Regions from separate parts of the Streptomyces sp. NPDC007808 genome, predicted to be linked through region 1. Evidence: riboswitches for the same ligand, from Rfam matches in the RefSeq annotation. Region 1 holds a riboswitch; the other holds the start of a gene.

What was found. A riboswitch is a leader RNA that binds a small molecule or an ion and turns the genes downstream of it on or off. The one in region 1 is predicted to bind cobalamin.
Region 2: another riboswitch for cobalamin. It lies ahead of ACFYNL_RS08055 (prenyltransferase/squalene oxidase repeat-containing protein); the one in region 1 lies ahead of ACFYNL_RS29410 (ABC transporter substrate-binding protein).

What each region holds. Positions count from the first base shown of each region.
Region 1 is NZ_JBIAEQ010000008.1:232,130-235,985, reverse strand. Features, by position in the region: gene ACFYNL_RS29420 (ABC transporter ATP-binding protein) at 1-4, opposite strand, end outside; gene ACFYNL_RS29415 (FecCD family ABC transporter permease) at 274-1,338, opposite strand; gene ACFYNL_RS29410 (ABC transporter substrate-binding protein) at 1,335-2,375, opposite strand; cobalamin riboswitch at 2,438-2,568, opposite strand; gene ACFYNL_RS29405 (alpha/beta hydrolase family protein) at 3,468-3,856, opposite strand, start outside.
Region 2 is NZ_JBIAEQ010000002.1:394,974-398,829, reverse strand. Features, by position in the region: gene ACFYNL_RS08065 (energy-coupling factor transporter transmembrane component T) at 1-9, opposite strand, end outside; gene ACFYNL_RS08060 (SCO2322 family protein) at 6-659, opposite strand; gene ACFYNL_RS08055 (prenyltransferase/squalene oxidase repeat-containing protein) at 662-1,885, opposite strand; cobalamin riboswitch at 1,999-2,150, opposite strand; gene ACFYNL_RS08050 (MBL fold metallo-hydrolase) at 2,339-3,367, opposite strand; gene ACFYNL_RS08045 (aldehyde dehydrogenase) at 3,534-3,856, shown strand, end outside.

The DNA of each region.
Region 1 (3,856 bases):
TCACACGGTCGGCGACGAGGGTGGGCGGCCGGCCGGGCGACTGCTCGGCGGCTGTCGGCCCACCGGTCGTCCGCCCGACCGTTGCCGGCCCCTCGGTGGTCGATCCGCCGGTCGTCCGCTTCGCGGATGTGGGCCCGGCGGTCACCGGCGTGGCGGGTGCCGGCCCCTCGGGTGCTGGTTCGTCAGGTGCAGACCCGTCAGGTGCAGACCCGTCAGGTGCCGCTCCGGGGTGCGGAGGCCGGGAATCCTCGTCCCGGCGCCCGGTGCCGATCGTCATCGCCGCCTCCTCGTGCGGTACAGGACCAGGACGAACGCCGGAACGCCGACCAGCGACGTCACCACGCCGACCGGCACCTCCTGGGGGTCGAGGACGGTACGGGCCAGGGTGTCGGCCCACACCAGGAACACCGCCCCGGCGACCGCGGTGACTGGTAGCAGGCGGCCGTGCCCCGGGCCGACGAGGGCGCGGGCGGCGTGCGGCAGGACCAGGCCGACGAAGCCGATCGCGCCCGCCGCGCTGACCAGGGCGGCGGTCAGCAGCGCGGTCACGCACAGCAGCACCAGCCGGGTCCGGGCGACCGCGACCCCGAGCGTCGCCGCCGCGTCCTGGCCGAAGGCGAAGGCGTCCAGGGTGCGCGCGTACCCGAGACACACCACGAGGGCGAGCCCCAGGACGGCCAGGCACAGCCACACCTCGCTCCAGTCGGCCCCGCTGAGCGACCCGAGCAGCCAGAACAGCACGCCCCGGGTGGTCTCGGCGTCGGCCGCCGTCATCACGACGAACGAGGTCAGCGCCGAGAACAACTGCATGGCGGCCACCCCGGACAGCACGACCCGGTCCGTCGTCCCGCCGAGCGTGTGACTGAGCAGCAGCACCAGCGCGAACGAGCCGACCGCGCCCACGAACGCGCCCCCGGAGACGGACAGGACACCGCCCCCGGCGCCGAGGACGACCACGACGACGGCGCCGGTAGACGCCCCGGAGGACACGCCCAGGACGAACGGGTCGGCGAGCGGGTTGCGCAGCAGCGACTGCATCACCGCTCCGCACACGGCGAGTCCTGCCCCGCACACCGCGGCGAGCAGGGTGCGCGGCAGCCGCAGGTTCCACACGATGCCGTCCCGGATGGGGGACAACTCCGTGCTGCCCCAACCGAGATGGGAGGCCACCGCCGACCAGACGTCGCCGACGCCGATGTCCGCCGGGCCGATGGTGATGGCCACGGCGACGGACGCGGCGAGCACCGCCAGTCCGGCACCCAGGCCGGCCGCGTCACGCAGCGCGCGGGCGGCGGTCCGCGACGGCCGGGCCGCGGGCGGGCGCAGGGTGGTGGTCATCCGGCGAGCCGGTACTCGCGCAGGGCCGCCGCAACCTTCTCCACGCCCTCGACGGTGCGGATGGTCGGGTTCATCACCTGCCCGCTGACCAGCACGTACCGCTTCTTCTTGACCGCGTCCATGTTCCTTGTCGCCGGGTTGGACTCCAGGAAAGCGATCTTCTTCGCGGCGGTCTCCGCGGTCTGCCGCTTGCGGGTCAGGTCTCCGATGACGAGCACATCGGGGTTGCGGTCGGCGACGGTCTCCCAGTTGATCTGGGGCCACTCCTGCGTGCTGTCGTCGAAGACGTTCTTCGCGCCGAGCGCGTGCGTGATGATGCCGGGCGCGCCACAGCAGCCCGCCATGTACGGGGACTCCTGGTTGGCGAACCAGTACAGCACTGTCGCGTCCTCGGCCCGGGTCGCGGACGTGGCCTTCGCCACCCGGGCCTTCAGCTCGGCGACCAGCTTCTCCGCGCGCGCCTCCACCCCGAAGATCCGCGCCAGTTCCCGCACTTCGCGGTAGACGGTCTCCATGGTCAGCGGCCTCGTCCGGGAGCCGTCCCCGTCGCCGCCGTTGTCCTTGCCCTCGCAGTCCGCGGGCGAGAGATACGTGGGCACCCCGAGCTCCTCGAACTTCTCACGGGGTGCCACTCCGCCCTTGCTCAGCAGGGACGTGAAGGAGGCGGCGACGAAGTCCGGCTCGGTGTTCAGGACCTTCTCGAACGACGGCTGGTTGTCAGCGAGCCGGGGAACCATCGCGTTGGCCGTCTCCAGTCCCTTCATGACCGGGTCGGTCCAGGTGGCGGTCCCCACCATGCGGTCGGCCAGGCCGAGGGAGAGCATGATCTCGGTGGTGCCCTGGTTCAGGGACACGGCCCGCTCGGGCGGGGCCTTGACCGTCACCTTCTGCCCGCAGTTGGCGAGCGTGACGGCCTTGCCGCCGGAGCCGCCGGACGCGCCGGCCCCGTCGGACGACGAGCCCGCACCGCACGCGGACAGCAGCAGCGCTCCGGTCAGGAGCAGAACGGAACAGCGGACGGAACGTGACAGGAGCACGGTGTGACTTCCTCGGCGTCGGGGCCCATGCGCGGAGCCCGTTCGGACGGTCTGCTGCCAGCAGGTCTTCGGACTCGGGATCGCCCTGACGGGGCGCCTTCCCGGATCCGGCCGTGGCCGTGCTCCAGTGGCTGTTGCCCCGCCCGTCACCCTTACCGCTGCGCGTCAGTTCCGGACTCTCACCGGATTCCCTGACCCGTGTACGCGTACGACCGCGCCCACGGATTCGACTGGCGTCCGGAAGTTACCACGCGCTCACCCGCCCCCGCTGGGGTGTGATCGCCTTCGCCAGGGGCCTTTTCCGGCCACGGACTCTGACTGACGGTCAGCCTCCCGCTCCCACCGGAGCGGCCTCCCGCTCCCACCTCAGCGCTCGACACCCTCCGCCGCCCTCGGCGTCGAGTCCACCGTCGACCGGGCGCCGACCGGGCCGGAACGGAGCCGAGGCGGCGGGCAGCACCGCCGTCCCCGTCGCACCCCCGGCGTCGGCGCCCCTTCCCCCACCGACGTGACCTGGCCTTCCACCCTCATCGCCCGGGCAGGAGAAGGCCATCGGGCGCAGGCCCCATTTCCTTGAGGACACACAGTGCAGACGGCCCGGCCGGGTGCCGGGCCAGACGGTTCAGGTGTGCTGCGCCTGGGGTGCCCTGGGAGACGAGTGACCAGGCAGTGGTGTCCGTGCTGACCAGGTCTTGGCCCGGGGGATGGCACGGACTTCGGATGATGGGGTCGCCCTGAACGCCACAGCGTCCGCAGCGCAGCCACCACCGTGTCCGTCGGGCACAAGTCCGGGCGCCCGTACCGAGTGCCACTCGCTGCACGGCGGCACGTCAGCGATTTCCCATATCCCTGCCACGGCCGGGACCTGTGCGCCGGAGCAACCAGACCCGAGGATCGCTCGCAAACCGGGCGCCATGAAAGCAGGGGGTCAGCGAGTCAGCTCAGCGCCTCACGCCCAGATGGCTCAGGCCCAGGCGACGACCAATGCAGTTGCCTTGGCGCCAGTGGCCGTGCTCAACGCTGGTGGCCCCGTGCTCGATACTCAACGCTGGTAGCCCCGTGCTCTACGCCGACGCCGTGTCCGCCGGGGTGTCAGCCAAGGTGCTGTTGGAAGAAGGCGGCCGCCTCCCTGCCGACCCGAACGCGGACAGTCGGGTCGGCAGGTTCCGGGGCGAAGAAGTCGTCGTGGCGGACATCGGGGCCGGCCGAGCCACCACTCGCTGTGGGAATGTGCTCCAGGTACGGCTTGGTGTCGACGTCGTACGGGTTGACCGTGTCTGCTCCACCCCAGCGGATGCCCACAGGCACCCGCACGGTTGCCAGGCTTTCCGGGGTCACGAGACTGCCCACACCGGGGGCTACCTGGAAGACCGCCCGCACTCGGGGATCCGAGAGGTCTGCCGCGGCGGCATCCAGCGCACGTCGTGACGACTCGTCCAGTGGATACTTCTTCCGCAGCGCGTCCAGTGCGCCGGGGAACT
Region 2 (3,856 bases), on a different contig from region 1:
GGCCGTCACGGTCGCCGCCGTCGTGCCTGCCAGATCGCTGCCGCTCCCAGTACGGCCACCGCGGCGATCCCCGCCACCAGGCCCACCGACGGGCCGCCGTCCGAGCCGGCCTCCCCCTCGGCGGCCGGCTGCAGCGCGGGCGTCGGCCGGTCGGCCGTCCCCGAGACCTGCTCGCCGCAGCCCTTGCGCGGGTAGCCCGCGATCGCGCACAGCAGGGCGTTGGTGTCGTAGCGCAGCGGCTCGGCCACCTCGGCCAGGGCCTCGGCCGTCGTCGCGTCCGGGGCCAGCCGTGCGCAGGCCGTGCGGCGGGCCGGGGGTGTCTCGCCCGACGGGGCGTCCCGCGGGGTCCCGAAGTCGATGACCAGGGCGACCCGCTTCATGCCCTCGCGCGCCGGTGTCCGCGCGCAGATCACCTCGAACACGGCGGCGCCCCGAGGCCGCGCCGCGTCCCCGGAGTCCTCGCTCACCGCGAACCTGAGGCCCTGGACGTCACCGTCGGACGGGCGGGCGGTGGCGGGGCCCTGGGTGGCGTAGGTCCAGGTGTTGCCGTCCCGGTCCCAGAAGGACCAGTAGCGGTAACCGGCCGCCTGGGCGGGCAGGGTCACGCCCGCCAGGACGGCGAGCGCGGCGAGCAGGAGGGTCAGAGCGCGGCGGACCACGGTCACTTGCCCTTGTTGCGGCCGCTGATCAGGAAGCCGACACCGATGCCCGCGACCAGGCCGACGCCGACGATCCACCACCAGCTGACGCCGCCGTTGTCGTCCTCCTCCCGCTCCGCGGCCTTCGCCGACGCCGACGCGTCCGGCGCGGACCGCGGCGCCGGGCCCGTCGCGTTGAGCTGCCGGATGAGGTCCGCGCCGCCGAAGTCCCGAGGGTCGGTGCCGGTCGCGTGGGCGGCGAAGATCAGCTGGGCGTAGGCGGCGGGGCCGCTCTGCCCGGCCCACTTCGCGGAGTTCCGCTCCAGCCAGCGCAGCGGCTCGCGGGCCGCGTCGGCGCCGGATCGCGCGGCGAGCGCGACGACCGCGTCGGCCGTGTTGCCGTAGTCGGGCTGGTCCTTCGCACCGGGCATCACGGACTTCAGGTACCCGGTCCCGCTCAGGGCGCGGCCGAGGTAGGCGGTGCCGTTGAGGGCCGCGTCGGCGGGGGTCGGGCTCTTGCCGCCGAGGCACTTCGGGGCGTCCTCGGCCGCCTTGCCGGGCGTCGTCACGAGGCCCTTGCCGAGCAGGCCCAGCACACCCGCGGCGGTCGCGTCGGCGTTGGCCGCCAGCGCCCCCTTCTTGCCGGGCTGGAACGCGAGCGCCCCGGCGTCCTCGTCGCCGCACGGCAAGGACAGCTCCAGCAGGGCGTCGTACGGGGACCTGCCGTCCTTGCGCACCTCGCCGGGCTTCTCGCCGACGGCCGCGAGCGCGCCGATCACCACGGAGGTCGAGTTGGCGTCGCTCGCGCCGCCCGGCACGTACCCCCAGCCGCCGTCCTCGTTCTGCACGGACTTCAGCCAGGCCACCGCCTTGCCGGCCGCGCTGTCGTGCCCGCCGAGCGCGGCGAGGGCCTGGACGGCGGCGGCCGTGTTGTTGGTGTCGACGGGGGTCTTGGCCCCGCAGTCCTTCGAGACGTCGGCACGGTAGGGGGCGAACGACCCGTCGGCGCACTGCTGTCCGGTCAGCCAGTCCACGGCCTCGTCGGCCGGCTTCACACCCACCGTGTCCTGGGCGAGCAGCGCGAGGGACTGCCGCCACACCCCGTCGTACGTCGGGTCGGACGTGCCGTACAGGCCGGCCGGGAGCGCCACGGACGGCGACGCGGACGGGTCGGCGGCGAAGGCGGGCGTGACCGTGCCGATCACGGTGACGGCGGCCAGGACCGCGGCGGTGCGGCGGACGTGCATGATCGGCGAATGCCCTTCCCTGAAGGGGCCGGGCAGCACAGGGAGACCCCGGGCGGCTCGGCTCCGTATACCTCGACGGTGCCGTGCTCCGGCCGGCTGCCGGTGCACGTGAGCCGGTCACGAATCCGTACGGGGCGATCCGGCTCACCGGCCTTCTCCGACCGGTTCACGGTTGCGGGTCAGCGCCGGATTTGCACCGGCTTCCCCCCGTACGGGTGTGATGACGACGCGGCCACTCTACCGGCCCGTAGGGAAACCGCTGAGGGGAGGCCGGGGCGCGGACAGGTTCGGGCGCATGGGGATCACGGGGAGGACCGGACGGCTGCCGGCCTCGGGGCGCGCGTGCGACGTGTACGAGATCGACGAGGCGTGGGTGCTGCGCCGCGACCGGGAGGGCCACGCCGACGGACGCGCCGAGGCCGCCCGGGGGCCCATGGCGTCCATGCTGCTGCTTCACCACGCCACGTACGTCACCGGATCACTCCCCGCCACCGCCTCCGCCCTCCCCAGCTTCACCAGCCGCCGTACGTGCGCCTCCGCCTCCGCGATCGCGATGTTCCGTGAGCCGTACGGGATCTGCTCCCAGGGCCGGTTCCACTCCATGCGCTCGGCGAGCTGCCAGGGGGTGAGGGGTTCGCGCAGGAGAGCGCGCAGGCCGGTGAGCCGGGCCTCGTGGTGGGTCAGCAACTCCCGTACGCGGGCGGGCGCGTCGGTGAACGCGTGCTGGTGGGCTGGCAGGACTTCGGCGGGGGCGAGCCGGCCGATGCGTTCGAGGGAGTCGAGGTAGTCGCCGAGGGGGTCCGTGACGGTGGTGTCGTCCGGGTCCTCGTACAGGCCGATGTGCGGGGTGATGCCGGGCAGGAGGTGGTCGCCGGAGAACAGGCGGCCGTGCCCGGCGAGCCGGTCCGGGTGTTCTTCCTCCAGGTGCAGGCAGACGTGGCCGGGGGTGTGGCCCGGGGTCCAGATCGCGCGCAGGCGGCGGCCGGGCAGGTCGAGGAGCTCGCCGGGCACGATCTCGCGGTCGGGGTCCGCGGGGGAGAAGCCCGGCAGGTTCCCGGGACGGCGGGCGGTGCGCAGCGGCGCCACATGGGCCTCGGGTGCGCCCGCCGCGGTGAGCTTGTCCGCCATGTAGGAGAACCAGCGCTCCGGGCGGGTCGCGCGGGTGCGCCGGACGATCGCCGCGTCCGCCGCGTGCATGGCGATCCAGGCACCGGAGGCCTCGCGGACCTTGCCGGACAGGCCGTGGTGGTCGGGGTGGTGATGGGTGATGACGACACCGTGGATCTCGGCGGGCGCCGTGCCGCAGGCCGCGAGTCCTTCCGCGAGCGTGTCCCAGGAGGCCGGGTCGTCCCAGCCGGTGTCGACGAGCACCGGGCCGCGGTCGGTGTCGACGACGTACACCAGGGTGTGCCCGAGCGGGTTGTCAGGGATGGGTACCTGGACGGACCGAACCCCGCCCCCGTGGTCGTACACCCGCGCCATGGGTTTCCCCCGTCCTGGCTTCGCTCCACCTGCCACGGTCCCCTGCGGGCCGCCGCCCGCACGGCCATTGCTCACTATAACTAGAACTGGTATCAGTTCCTGAAACAACGTCAGAAACCTTTGGGACTCACGTAACCCGCTCCAGGCTCCGCAGGAGGCGTCGGCCATGACCGAGCTCGTGGAACACGGACAGCTGTTCATCGGCGGGGAGTTGACCGACCCCCTGGGCACGGACGTCATCGAGGTGATCTCGCCGCACACCGAAGAGGTCATCGGGCGCGTGCCGCACGCCTCGCCGGCCGACGTCGACCGGGCCGTGGCGGTGGCGCGCAGGGCGTTCGACGAGGGGCCCTGGCCGCGGATGAGCCTCGACGAGCGGATCGCGGTCGTCACCCGCATCAAGGACGCGATCGCCGTACGGCACGAGGAGATCGCCCGTGTGGTCTCCTCCGAGAACGGCTCCCCGTACTCCTGGAGCGTCCTCGCCCA